DNA from 2 places in the Priestia sp. 10L35 genome. Region 2 is predicted to be linked to the other one. Evidence: a T-box and tRNA genes for the amino acid it is inferred to sense, from the RefSeq annotation. Region 2 holds a T-box; the other holds one or more tRNA genes.
What was found. A T-box is a leader RNA that pairs with one kind of tRNA and senses whether it is charged. The one in region 2 lies ahead of ileS (isoleucine--tRNA ligase), so its partner is inferred to be a tRNA-Ile.

Region 1: it encodes a tRNA-Ile, which carries the amino acid that the T-box ahead of ileS (isoleucine--tRNA ligase) is inferred to sense. The anticodon was not compared.

What each region holds. Positions count from the first base shown of each region.
Region 1 covers NZ_JBFTKA010000001.1:376,485-383,651, forward strand. The annotation lists gene AC1DEF_RS01910 (Na/Pi cotransporter family protein) at 1-1,366, shown strand, start outside; gene AC1DEF_RS01915 (DUF456 domain-containing protein) at 1,453-1,938, shown strand; tRNA gene AC1DEF_RS01920 (tRNA-Asn) at 2,001-2,075, shown strand; tRNA gene AC1DEF_RS01925 (tRNA-Met) at 2,077-2,150, shown strand; tRNA gene AC1DEF_RS01930 (tRNA-Asn) at 2,191-2,265, shown strand; tRNA gene AC1DEF_RS01935 (tRNA-Ile) at 2,269-2,345, shown strand; tRNA gene AC1DEF_RS01940 (tRNA-Ser) at 2,357-2,449, shown strand; gene sodA (superoxide dismutase SodA) at 2,647-3,255, shown strand; gene AC1DEF_RS01950 (MFS transporter) at 3,385-4,662, shown strand; gene AC1DEF_RS01955 (peptidoglycan D,D-transpeptidase FtsI family protein) at 4,824-7,001, shown strand.
Region 2 covers NZ_JBFTKA010000002.1:36,324-43,490, forward strand. The annotation lists gene AC1DEF_RS06075 (sunset domain-containing protein) at 1-910, shown strand, start outside; gene AC1DEF_RS06080 (phosphorothioated DNA-binding restriction endonuclease) at 1,245-2,126, shown strand; gene AC1DEF_RS06085 (GIY-YIG nuclease family protein) at 2,229-3,215, shown strand; T-box leader at 3,305-3,547, shown strand; gene ileS (isoleucine--tRNA ligase) at 3,600-6,698, shown strand; gene AC1DEF_RS06095 (immunoglobulin-like domain-containing protein) at 6,741-7,167, opposite strand, start outside.

The DNA.
Region 1 (7,167 bases), on a different contig from region 2:
TACGACAGTTACAGCTTTTATAATCGGAATTGACATTTCGAGCTACGCTCTTCCTATTCTCGCAGTGGGAGCTATTTTACTCTTTTTCTTTAAAAGTAAGGCAGTTCAAAACTTTGGCCAGATCGCTTTTGGTTTTGGCATGCTCTTCTTTGGTTTAGAGCTTATGGGAAGTGGAATGAAGCCGCTTAGGTCCCTTCAACAATTTCAAGATTTAACTGTAAGCATGAGCGATAATCCTATTTTAGGAGTCGTAATTGGCACTTTATTTACGGTAATTGTTCAAAGTTCTAGCGCTACTATTGGCATTCTACAAGAACTTTTTGGACAGGGCGCTATTGATATACAGGCAGCGCTGCCTGTACTGTTTGGAGATAATATTGGCACAACTATTACTGCCATTTTAGCTTCAATCGGGGCAAGTGTAGCTGCAAGAAGGGCTGCTTTAACGCATGTCATGTTTAACTTAATTGGTACAACAATCTTTTTGATTATCTTGCCTCTATTTACTCGTTTTGTGGAATATTTGAAAGTAGCAATGGATTTGAATCCTGAAATGACGATTGCGTTTGCTCATGGTATTTTTAACACAACCAATACAATTATCCAGTTCCCGTTGATCGGTCTGCTTGCTTTAATTGTGACAAAACTAATTCCTGGAGAAGATGCTGTTATAGACTTTAAGCCTAAGCATCTTGATCCGATTTTTATTGAGCAGTCCTCTTCAATTGCTCTTGGTCAGGCAAAGGCAGAGCTGATTCGTATGGGAGAGTTTGCGACGCTTGGGTTGGAAGAGGCAAACGGCTATTTAAAAACACGTCAGCCTCAACATGCTGATGCTACTATGCAAATTGAAAATGCGATTAATAATCTGGATAAAAAAATTACTGATTATTTAGTGCTGTTATCCCGCTCTTCAATGTCAGAAGCAGAAAGTGAGGAACATTCGGTTCTTCTAGATACAGCACGAGATATTGAGCGTATTGGCGATCATTTTGAGAACATTATTGAGCTTGTTGATTATCAAATTACGAACAAAGTAAAGATGACCAAAGAAGCTAATAACGATTTAGCTGATATGTTCGAATTGACTATTCTAACAGTTAAAGAAGCTGTCTCTTCTTTAGAAAAAGTGGATAGAGAAAAAGCAGTACAAGTCATTCAAAAAGAAGAACAGATTGATGCGATGGAGCGTCTACTTCGTAAGAAGCACATTTTACGTCTAAATGAAAACATTTGTACAGGATCTGCTGCTATTGTTTTTGTGGATATTATTAGCAACTTAGAACGGGTCGGGGATCATGCGGTTAATATTGCGGAAGCGGTACTGGGCGATCGTTATGCAAAGACCTATTCACAGGTAAAATAAAGAAAGACCTTGCTTAAGCAAGGTCTTTCTTTATAGGTGTAGTTATTGTATGATAAATAGTAATACTAAAAAGGATAGGTGCGAACGTGGCTATTTTATGTTGGGCATTAATTATCGTTAGCTTTGTTGTATCGTTTGTTGGGTTGGTTTATCCCATCATCCCAAGCGTGCTATTTGTAGCTCTAGGATTTGTTATATACGGTTTATTTTATGATTTCAGCTCCTATAGCTGGTTATTTTGGGTGATACAAGGATTGTTAGTTGTGGCACTTTTTTTAGCAGACTATATAGCTAATATTATTGGTGTGAAAAAATTCGGAGGCACTAGAGCAGGTGTTTGGGGAAGTACAGTTGGGCTGCTTGTAGGTCCGTTTGTCATTCCGGGATTTGGAATTATTTTAGGGCCGTTTATCGGAGCGATTGTAGGAGAACTGCTTGTTCATCGGACCACAATTAGCAACGCAGTAAAAATTGGAGTAGGTTCGGTTATTGGCTTTTTTAGTGGCGCTATTTCAAAAGGATTTATTCAACTGCTGATGATTGCCTATTTTTTATACGCTGTTTTAAAATAATATATTGACTTTAGGCTAGAAACATGTTAAATTTTTAATGTCGCTAGTAAATGTTATATTGTTCCACAGTAGCTCAGTGGTAGAGCTATCGGCTGTTAACCGATCGGTCGTAGGTTCGAGTCCTACCTGTGGAGCCATGGCGGTGTAGCTCAGCTGGCTAGAGCGTACGGTTCATACCCGTGAGGTCGGGGGTTCGATCCCCTCCGCCGCTATTTTCCAATTTACGTTTGTGGCATACATAATTCATATTGTTCCACAGTAGCTCAGTGGTAGAGCTATCGGCTGTTAACCGATCGGTCGTAGGTTCGAGTCCTACCTGTGGAGCCATGTGGACCCTTAGCTCAGCTGGTTAGAGCAGACGGCTCATAACCGTCCGGTCGCAGGTTCGAGTCCTGCAGGGTCCACCATTTATAGGGTTGGAGGAATACCCAAGTCCGGCTGAAGGGATCGGTCTTGAAAACCGACAGGGGTGTTAAAGCCCGCGGGGGTTCGAATCCCTCTTCCTCCGCCATACTATTGTCTATTCAAAGCTTCTTTTGAGAAAAAGAAGCTTTTTTTATGTTTAAAAGAATAGCGAATGGGAATTAGGTAAATATAAATCATGGATTAGGAACTTTTTATTTGAAACAGTAGGGTAAATTTGCTAATCTAAACGTATATGGTGCTTTTGCGCCAAAATGCTTACATATTTTGAAGGAGGAATTATTCATGGCTTACAAATTACCAGAACTACCTTATGCATACGATGCACTGGAACCACATATCGACAAAGAAACAATGAATATTCACCACACAAAACATCACAACACATATGTTACAAATCTAAACGCTGCTGTTGAAGGCAAAGCGGATTTAGAAAGCAAAAGTATTGAAGAGTTAATTTCAAACTTAGATGCTGTTCCTGAAGATATCCGTACAGCAGTACGCAATAACGGTGGCGGTCATGCGAACCACTCATTATTTTGGACAATCCTTTGCCCTAACGGTGGCGGTGCTCCAACTGGTGAATTAGCAGACGCTATCGCTAGCAAATTCGGCAGCTTTGATCAATTCAAAGAAGAATTTGCAAATGCAGCTAAAACTCGCTTCGGTTCTGGCTGGGCTTGGTTAGTTGTAAACAACGGCGAATTAGAAGTAACAAGCACACCAAACCAAGATAGCCCATTAATGGAAGGCAAAACGCCAATTCTTGGTCTAGACGTTTGGGAGCACGCTTACTACTTAAATTACCAAAACCGCCGTCCAGATTACATTTCAGCATTCTTTAATGTTGTAAAATGGGACGAAGTTGCTAAGCGTTACGACGCTGCAAAATAAGCTAAAGACGTATTTAAGAGCCAGTAAAGTAATTATTACCTTTACTGGCTTTTTTGTTTTCCAATTCTTTTACATATCTCCTTTTCTTTTTCACACACTAGGTGTAGAAGAGAAAAGGAGTTTTTTGATATGCCTTTATTAAAAAAAGTAGTTGGAGATGTAGAAGTTAGTAAAGATTTACTTTTGCTTTTAATTATAGGCGGTCTTTATGCCTTGGCTATTTCAATTTCCAATTCGTTTGTTAACATTTATCTGTGGAAACAATCAGGCGAATTTTCGGATCTCGCTATTTATAATTTAGCGGTAGTGGTGCTTCAGCCGCTTACGTTTATTTTAGCAGGTAAATGGGCCAAACGAATTGACCGGGTTGTGGTTTTAAGGTTAGGTGTATCTTTTTTAGCTGTTTTTTATATCGCTGTATTAGTCAGTGGAGCTAACGCAGCCGAGTATTTAGTATTGCTTGGTGGACTGCTGGGTATAGGATACGGCTTTTATTGGCTAGCTTTTAATGTGCTAACTTTTGAAATTACAGAACCTGATACAAGAGACTTTTTTAACGGATTTTTAGGGATCTTAAACTCTTTTGCAGGGATGATTGGTCCTTTAGGAGCGGGCTTTGTTATTTCCGCTTTGTATGAATCACTTGGGTATAAAATTGTGTTTGGTGTATCGCTGCTATTGTTTATCGGTGCCGTTGTACTTAGTTTTTTTATTACAAGACGCGCAGCGGAAGGAGTATACAAATTTAAAGAAGTATGGGCTGAACGAAAAGTCAATAAAGACTGGAATCGAATATTGCAGGCTCATTTCTTTCAAGGGTTGCGTGAAGGTACGTTCATTTTTGTTGTATCCGTCATGGTATTTATTACGACGGGAAGTGAATTAGCTTTAGGAACATATGGACTGGTGAATTCAGCGGTTGCATTTGTAGGATACTATGTTGCCTCAAGGTTTATTAAGCAAAAAAATCGCCTTCGGTTTATCTTCACAGGGGGCCTCCTTCTCTATGGAGCAGTCTTTTTGCTTATCTTTAACTTATCGTATCCAAAGTTAATTATATATGCTGTTTGTATTGCCGTTGCCTATCCTATTTTATTGGTTCCATTCATTTCTCTAACGTACGATGTGATTGGACGAGCAAAAGACGTTGTTTCAAAAAGAATTGAATACATTGTTGTCAGAGAAGTATTTCTGAATATCGGGCGCGTCGTTTCCATATCTTTATTTTTAATAGCTGTACTGTTTTTTGATGAAGCAAAAAGTATTCCCATTTTATTAGCTATTGTTGGAGCAGGGCATACGATCATTTATTTTTGTGTGAGACATATCTCACAGCCTCTGCACAAAAAAGAAACGACTGTTACTCCTCCGGTATTAAATGAAGGAGACGGAGAGTCTCCAGCTTAGAGTGTTGTCAGCTCCTTCATTTGCACTATGGAAAATGCTTCGCTTTTCTTTTAAAATAAATACGTTGTGTAAATAGGCACCTGCCAGGTGTCTATTTATTTGCTAAATGGCTGATTTTATGGTGTTATGGTATATATGTTTTATAAAGTGTAGGTGTTGGTATGAAAAAGAAAAAAAGAAGAAAAAGTCACGTGCCTTTTCGTGTGAACTTACTTTTCTTGACCGTATTTGCCCTATTTTCCGTATTAATTTTGCGGTTGGGACTTGTTCAAATTGTATACGGTGAGAATTACGAACGAGAAGTGGAAAAAACACAGGACGTTACGGTCAGTACGCCTGTTCCTCGAGGGAAAATGTATGATCGTTATAACCGCGTAATTGTAGATAATACCTCTTTAAATACGATTACATATACTCGTTTTCAAGGAAATACAGCTGAAGAAAGGCTGCGTATCGCTAAAAAGTTAGCCACTATGATCGATGTTCCTTACACCACAAATGTGATTGATATTCCGGAAAATAAAAAGAATAAAGACGCTAAAAATGTGGTAAAAATTACAGAACGCGATATGAAGGATTATTGGATTATGCTTCACCCTAAAGAAGCGGAACAGAAAATTACGCAAGCTGATCGCAAAAAAGTTCAAGATGGTGAAATGACTGATGACGAACTGTATCAACGTCAGTTAGACCGCATCTCTAAAAAAGATTTAGAAAGTCTAAAGAGTGATTTAGAAGTTCTCGCTATTAAGCGCCAAATGGAGGCAGGTTACTCTAACACCCCGCAAATTGTTAAGAGCGGTGTGACAAATGAAGAGTATGCCGTTGTAAGTGAGCACTTAGATGAACTTCCAGGTGTTGATACAACAACGTATTGGGATCGCTCATACCCAGAAAACAGTACTCTTCGTACCTTGCTTGGAAATGTATCATCTGCCAACGAAGGACTGCCTAAAGATAAAGTACAGTATTACTTGTCAAGAGGCTATAGCCGAAATGACCAAGTTGGGACGAGCTATTTAGAGAAGCAATACGAAGCCCAGCTCAGCGGTCAAAAAGAAAAAGTCCAATATGTAACAGATAAAAAAGGAAATCTCCTTGATACAATTCAAGTGTCTAAAGGTGAACGCGGCAGTGATTTGGTTTTAACTATTGATATGGAGCTTCAAAAAGCGGTAGAAAAACAAATTACGGACCAGCTTTTAGCCAAAAAGCAAATGAAAGGAACGCAATTTTTAGACCGTGCTTTTGTTATTATGATGGATCCTCACACAGGAGAAATTTTAACAATGGCAGGTAAAAAATACACCATTGATAAGAAGACTGGAGCGCCTAAAATAGAAGATTTTGCATTGGGGAATATTTCAACATCTTATACAATGGGCTCTGTTGTAAAAGGAGCAACGGTTTTAGCCGGCTTAGATTCAGGAGCTATTAAGCCAAACACAGTGTTCGTTGATGAACCGTTAAAAATTAAAGGAACACCGGTTAAAAAATCAGCTGAGGCTGAAGGGTTAGGACCCTTAACGTATTCATCTGCGTTAAAATATTCATCCAACGTATTTATGTTTAAAACGGTAATGGCTATGGCTGGGTTACAGTATCATAAAAACATGACTTTACCGATTAAACCTGATACATTCAGCGAACTGCGTTCTTACTACAGTCAGTTCGGCTTAGGCGTATCAACAGGTATAGACCTTGATAACGAATCAACAGGTGTCCAAGGTGGAAGCGATGTTCCAGGAACGGCGCTTGATTTAGGCATTGGTCAGTATGATACGTACACGCCGCTGCAGCTTGTTCAATATACTTCTGCAATAGCTAATGGAGGGTATCGCATTAAGCCGCAGCTAGTAAAAGAAATCCGAAAACCAACGATTAAAACCGATGAAATTGGCGGTACGCAGCATTCATTTGAGCCTGATGTGTTAAATCGTATCACGATGAAAGAAGAATACATTAAAGATGTTCAAAGTGGCTTTAAGCGCGTTACGCAAGAACAAGGCGGTACAGGGTATGCAGCTTTCCATACAGCGAACTATAATCCTGCTGGTAAATCAGGAACGGCACAAGCCTATGAGAAAAACCCTAGCGGAGGGGACCCTATTAAAGTTAATAATTCAAACTTTGTGGCCTTTGCTCCGGCAAATAATCCTGAAATTGCAGTAGCTGTGGTGGTACCATCGGCATTTGTGCCAAGTGCACCAAATACCATTACAAAAGAGCTTGCTCGTTCTGCGCTCGATACGTATTTTGATTTAAAGAAAAAAGGTGAACAAGAAGTAAAAGATCAAGAAGAGAACCAACAGGCTGTCATTGCAAACGACGCCAATTAAAGAGGCTGGGACAAAAGCATATTAGTTGAAGTAAGATCCGAACAAAGTTGATTAAGAATCAACTTTGTTCGGATTTTTTATTTATAGGATGAAAATAGATTTCGTGTATGTAGGTGCTTTTAGCGGTTGATTGGAGGGCAAGGTGAAGACTTCTGCAGGAAAAGCG
Region 2 (7,167 bases):
GTTTTTAAGCATCATAGGCTTATTTATTGGATTAATAAAGCCAAAGTGGGCATTGCCTAAATTTAAAGTCAAAACAAGAAAACGTGTATTATTTTTTTATCTATATTTAATTCTTAGTTGTTTTTTTATTGCCGGAGTCTTTAGTGATGGAGAATCAACTTCTACCCCTGCCTCAACGCAAGTAAGTTCTTCGCAAAACAGTGTCACTGTTGCATCTAAAAAAGATGGTGCTGATAGCAGCGAGCAAAAAGTTGAAAAGAATGATAGTGATAAAGCAGTAAAAGAAGAGAAAAAACAAAAAGCTGAGGAGCAAGCGGCAAAAGAAGAAGCAAAACGAAAAGCCGATGAGCAAGCAGCAAAAGAAGAAGCAAAACGAAAAGCCGATGAGCAAGCAGCAAAAGAAGAAGCAAAACAAAAAGCTGAAGAACAAGCAGCAAAAGAAGAAGCAAAACAAAAAGCTGAAGAACAAGCAGCAAAAGAAGAAGCAAAACAAAAAGCTGAAGAGCAAGCAGCAAAAGAAAAGGCAGAACAAAAAGCTCAGGAGCAAGCGGCAAAAGAAGAGGCAGAACGCAAAGCTCAAGAGCAAGCGGCAAAACAAGAAGCGGAACGAAAAGCTGAGGAGCAAGCGGCAAAACAAGAAGCAGAGCGTAAAGCTCAACAAGCAGCTAGTCAACAGGCTACAACTAGCAGTTCTACTAGCAGCAGTGGAAATTATAAGCCATTTGAAAATGATCCGAGTGATGATCAACAGTCTAATATGTCTTGTTCGGGGCAAATCAAAGGTAACAAAAACTCGAAAATTTACCACGTACCTGGCGGAGCTTATTATGACAGAACTCAAGATAACATTGTTTGGTTTTGTTCAGAAGCGGATGCACAGGCAGCTGGATATAGAGAATCCCAACGATAAAAAATGTATGCAACCTTTAAAAGCTCTCCTATATGTTTCTTGGAGAGCTTTTTTCTTTGTGAGAGATTATTTAATGTAGGTATTAAAGGCACAGAACGAGTAAGTTTTAAAAGCAGAGAAGATATGAAAAAAGAATTCTTTGAATAAAACAACTTGGATAAGAAAGCTTAAAGTAGCGTTTTGTAAACGCGTCTGCAAATAAAGTTCCCTTGTTCATCTGATGCTGTCATATAATAGAATTAGCTATTATACTTACATTTATTAATACTTTTTCAAAAACGGTCTTAGCTCTAAGGTTTTAAATAGTTTTATAGATGGGAGTTAAAGCAAGCTTATGAACAGAGAAGAAGTACTACAAAAAATAAAGAGCTTAAATGTCTGGAAAAAAAGGGATCAAAGAGCTCCGCACAAACCATTGTTGATACTGTATGCCCTAGGTCAGCTGCAGGCCAAGCAACGAATGCACCTGCCGTATAGCGAGGTGAAAATTCCTTTGAAAGAGCTGCTTATGGAGTTTGGACCTTCTCGGAGTTCCTACCATCCAGAGCATCCTTTTGTTCGTTTGACAGGAGATGGAATATGGGAGCTAAGTGAAGAAGTTGATAAGCGTAGCTTTACAGATAGAAATTTGCTGAGTACAAATATAGTAGGCGGTTTTAGACAGGATGTTTATAACCTTTTTGCAAATGACCCTACGCTGCTTCAAGACGTCGCGCAATTTTTATTAAATGAACATTTTCCGGACACGATCCATGAAGATATATTAAGAGCCGTAGGGCTGGATTTTGAAACACAGTTAAAAGGAAAGAGAGATCCAAAGTTTCGAGAGAAAATTCTTCAAGCTTACGGATATAGCTGCGCTGTTTGTGGTTTCAACGTTCGGCTTGGGCATAATTTAGTTGGTGTAGAGGCTGCTCATATTAAGTGGCATCAAGCGGGAGGTCCAGATATTGAAAGTAACGGAATCGCGTTATGTTCAATGCATCATAAATTATTTGATCGAGGAGTTTTTACTTTTTCCGATCATAATGAGCTGTTAGTGGCAACTCAAGCGCACGGGACGAATGGATTTGAAGAATGGCTTATGAAATTTCACGGGCAAAAGCTTAGAGATCCTATTCATCCGGCGTATCAACCGAGCGAAGATTTTCTTGGGTGGCATGTTAGAGAGGTATTTAGAGGTCCTCCTAGATATCAAACAGGTAATATAAATTAATTTTTGTGAGGGGTAGATTGCTGCGTCTATAACTAGGAAGTGATTTACATATTGTGATGTCAGTTAAAAGACGCTAAAGAAGATATAAACGGAGGAAGAAAGATGCTACGAAAAAGCGGTGCGAAACGAATACAGACTTGGTTTTACGATGAAGATCCAAATGGGATTAAAGTATCTGAGGTGCCGAATACAACGATACAGGCTGTATTCATTCCTAGAAATAGTTTGAAAGATTTAAAGGGTGAAAGCGAAGTAGAAAAGCCCGGCATTTATTTTTTATTTGGAGAAGATAAAAAGGCATATATTGGAGAGGCAGAAGTAGGATATGAGCGTTTAAGGCAGCATGCTAGTCCATCAACAGGTAAAAGCTTTTGGGATGTGGCCGTGTTAATTGTCTCTAATGCTTCTCAAGATCAATTAGATAAAGTTGATGTAAAATATTTAGAGCATATTTCTTATCTAGCAGCCATGCGCTCTGGTACATATGATATTAATCAAACCGTTCCCACAAAACCGTTTGTGCGTGAATTTAGACGAGACGACCTGACAGATATCTTTAATGTTATTAAAGTTTTACTTGGTGGGTTAGGCTTTTCAATTTTTGCGGATGCTTCAAATGGAATAGAATATGAAAGCGAAGCTGTACAGTCTGGTGACATACCAAAGATTGAAGCAGAGCAACCGATAGAAAAGGTTATTCAAGTTGAGACACATTTGTCAAAAGATATAAAATCAGTAATAGTAGAGGACGTTCTATATTGTAAACGCCGAGATGCGTATGCGACGGGGAAATATGTTAGCGATGGATTTCTTGTCTATAAAGGAGCTTTGCTTGCGAGCGAACAGCAGCTAGAAGGAGCTAAACTTAAAAGGCAGCAAGACCATATTAATACTTTCCTAGAAAACGGTGTACTAGAAATAAAAGATGGTAGATACGTGCTGGTACAAGATCAAATTTTTTCTTCTATCTCAGCTGCGGCAGTGTTTGTGACACAGCGAAGAAGCAGTGGAACTTCTGAATGGAAAGATAAGAACGGGATAACAGCGCGTAATAAAATTGATCAAATGTTAAGTGTAGAAACAAAATAACCTAGATCTAAACCTTTTGAGCTCAATAAGTATTTCAAAACATTGACATTCCCTTCCAAAACGCATACAATAGCTACTAATAAAAGCACACAAATTCGTTGAAGAGAATCAGTACGCTGCAAGTTTGTTCCACAGAGAGCTGGTGATAGCTGAAAGCCAGTGTTCAAGCGGCAGGGGAATATCCTCTCTGAGAAGTCAAACTGAACCTATAAGTAAGTTTGAACGGTAGTCTACCGTTAAAAAGAACGCGTATGATTGTACGTTGCTGAGTGCTATTGATGAACGGATCAATAGAAGCCAGGGTGGTACCGCGGTTAAAACCCGTCCCTAGTCATAGGGACGGGTTTCTTTGTGTGCTTTTAACTTTAAAAGGAGTGGTATCACATGAAAGAAGTGAATGTAAGGGAGTCTTCGCAAGAGCGCGAACAGCGTATCCAGCAGCAGTGGCAACAAGGAAATGTGTTTCAGCAGTCGGTTCAAAACCGAGAAGGGCATCCTTCGTTTGTATTTTATGAAGGGCCTCCGACAGCAAACGGTCTTCCTCACGTCGGGCACGCATTAGGCCGGACAATTAAAGACGTTGTGGCTCGTTATAAGACGATGACGGGGCATCAAGTGATTCGAAAAGCAGGCTGGGATACACATGGACTGCCGGTTGAGCTAGGTGTTGAAAAGCAGCTCGGGATATCTGGGAAGCATGACATTGAAAAATACGGCGTAGAAGCTTTTATCAACAAGTGTAAGGAAAGTGTGTTTGTGTATGAAAAGCAGTGGCGCACGTTCACGGAGCAGCTTGGCTATTGGGTTGATATGGAAGACCCTTACATCACCTTGGAGAATTCATACATTGAAAGTGTATGGGACGTGCTTGGCACAATTCATGATAAAGGACTTCTTTATAAGGGCCACCGCGTATCACCTTACTGCCCGAGCTGTCAAACGTCGCTGAGTTCGCATGAAGTAGCGCAAGGGTATAAAGATGTAAAAGATTTAACGGTAACGGTGAAATTTAAAGTGAAAAACCGTGATAATGAGTATTTTCTAGGCTGGACGACAACGCCTTGGACGCTTCCGTCAAACGTGGCGCTTGCGGTGCATGAAGAGATGAACTACGTTCGCGCCGAGCAAGGCGACAGCGTGTATATAGTGGCAGAAGCACTCGCAGACAAAGTGTTAAAGGGAGAATATACCGTTTTATCTCAACATAAAGGAAATGAGTTAAAAGGGATGTCATATGAGCCGCCGTTTGATTTTGTGAAAGTGGAAAAAGGGCACGAAGTCGTAACGGCTGATTATGTAACGGATCAAAGCGGAACAGGAGTTGTTCATTTAGCACCTGCTTACGGCGAAGATGATTACAGAGTAGTAAAAGAAAACGGCTTTTCATTTGTGAACGTAGTGGATGAAAAAGGACAGTACACATCTGAAGTGCCGCCGTTTCAAGGACGTTTTGTAAAAGACTGCGACGTTGATATCGTGCGTTATTTAGCGAATCAAGACGTGCTGTATCATAAAGAAAAGCATGAGCACAGCTATCCGTTTTGCTGGAGATGCGACTCGCCGCTTCTTTATTACGCAAATGAAAGCTGGTTTATCCAAACGACGGCGTTAAAAGAACAGTTTTTGAAAAACAATGAAAGCGTGACGTGGTATCCGGATCATATCAAGCACGGCCGCTTTGGCAACTTTTTAGAAAATATGGTGGACTGGAACATCAGCAGAAAGCGATACTGGGGAACGCCGCTGAACGTATGGGAATGCGGGGAATGTCAACATCAAGTAGCTCCAAAAAGCATCAAAGAGCTTCAGGAACATGCGTCTCATTCCGTTGCTGACAGCATTGAACTGCATAAGCCGTATGTAGATGACGTGGAGCTGACGTGTCCGGTCTGCAGCGGAGAAATGAAGCGAACGCCTGAAGTGATTGACGTTTGGTTTGACAGCGGCTCGATGCCGTTTGCGCAGTATCACTATCCGTTTGAAAACAGCGAACGGTTTCAAAAACAGTTTCCAGCAGACGTCATCGCAGAAGGAATTGATCAAACGCGCGGCTGGTTTTACAGCTTAATGGCAGTTTCAACGCTGTTCACGGGAAAAGCACCTTATAAGCGCGTTTTGTCTCTTGGACACGTGTTAGATGAAAACGGTCAAAAGATGTCTAAAAGTAAAGGAAATGCGCTGGACCCGGTGGATCTTATTCATACATTTGGTGCCGATGCGCTTAGATGGGCGCTTTTAGCAGACAGTGCGCCTTGGAACCCGAAGAAATTTTCAGAGCGGGTCGTGCAAGAAGCGAAATCAAAAGTCATCGATACGCTTGTGAACGTGTACGGCTTTTACGTGTTATACGCTAAGCTTGACGGCTATGATCCTGAGCAAACGTATGAATTGAAAAAAACAAAATTGGATGAGTGGATTCTTTCACGTTTGCACAGCACGGTTAAGCGAGCAACAGCACATCTTGAAGATTACGGGTTTACAAGCGCGGCTCGTGAAATCGCAGTATTCATTGAAGAGCTAAGCAACTGGTATGTGCGACGTTCCCGCGATCGTTTTTGGTCAGAAGGAATGGACGGAGAAAAAGCAGCGGCTTACGATACGCTTCATGAAGTGTTAGTGACGTTAAGTCAGCTGTTAGCACCGTTTACGCCGTTTGTTGCGGATGATGTTCATGAAAATCTAACAGGGAAAAGCGTTCATTTGGCAGACTATCCTGTGTATGATCAAACGAAAGTGAACGAAAAGCTGGAAAAAGAAATGGCAGCGGTGCTTCAAGTAGTGGAACTAGGTCGAAGCATCCGAAATACGCATTCGTTAAAAGTAAAGCAGCCTCTGCAAAGTCTTTCACTTGTGGTAACGGAAGAAGATGTAGAGTGGAAAGCATATCGTGATGTAATCAAAGATGAGCTTAATGTAAAGAACTTTAACGTGGAGCAAGACGACGACAAGCTTGTTTCGTACGTGTTAAAACTCGATTTTAAACAGACTGGACCAAAGTTTGGAAAACGAGTAAATGAGGTCAACCAAGCGTTAAAAAACCTTTCAGAAAATCAAGGAAAAGAGTTTGTTGAACAAGGGAAGCTGAATATTACGCTTGCTTCAGGAGAAAACCTAACGCTTGAAACGGCTGACGTACTCGTTGAAAAAGTGCCAAAAGAAGGATTTGCGGTTGCATCAAACGGGACGTATACCGCCGTGTTGGATACGGCGTTAACTAAAGAACTCGTGCAGGAAGGAGTCGCTCGTGAAGTAATTCGAGCAGTTCAAGACTATCGTAAAAAGCTGGATTTACCTGTGAATTTACGTATTGATTTGGAGCTTAGCGGAGACGAAGAAGTGCAGGAAGCCGTCACGAAGTTTGAAACGCTGCTTCAAGAAAATCTTTTACTGCACAGTCTACGTGTGACAGAAGCTATCGAAAACGGAGAGACGGTAAAAGTCGGAACAAAGCAAGTTACGCTTCGTGTTTTAAATCAGAACTGATAAAAAGCACTTACCTCATAACGGGTAAGTGCTTTTTTACCTTTAATCAAACTGCCCGAGAACATTTTTAAGACTCGGCCAAACGATTTCAAAAGGAGCTGCTAATACATACTCTTTTCCATTTTCATCTTTAAAGTGCTGCACAAAACGGTATTTTCCTACCTTGTAATTAGGAGTTGCGATATCTTGTTTGAATGATTTCCCTGGCTTCAGCGTGACGGTTTTATCAGGAAACTCTAATCCGTTTAGCACAACTTTGTACCACTTGCCGTCTTTTAAGTGATCCGCCGTATTTTCGTAAGGAATTGTTAAGGTATGCGTCGAATTGTTTTGAATAACAAAAAAGCCAAACTGCGTTTTATCGTATTTTTTACTGACAGCAGATAGCGTAATGGTTCCTCCGTCCGTGTTGATGGAAGAAGGAATGTTTTTTTCTTGTTTGGTGCCCAGCTCCATTTTTTGACCGTTA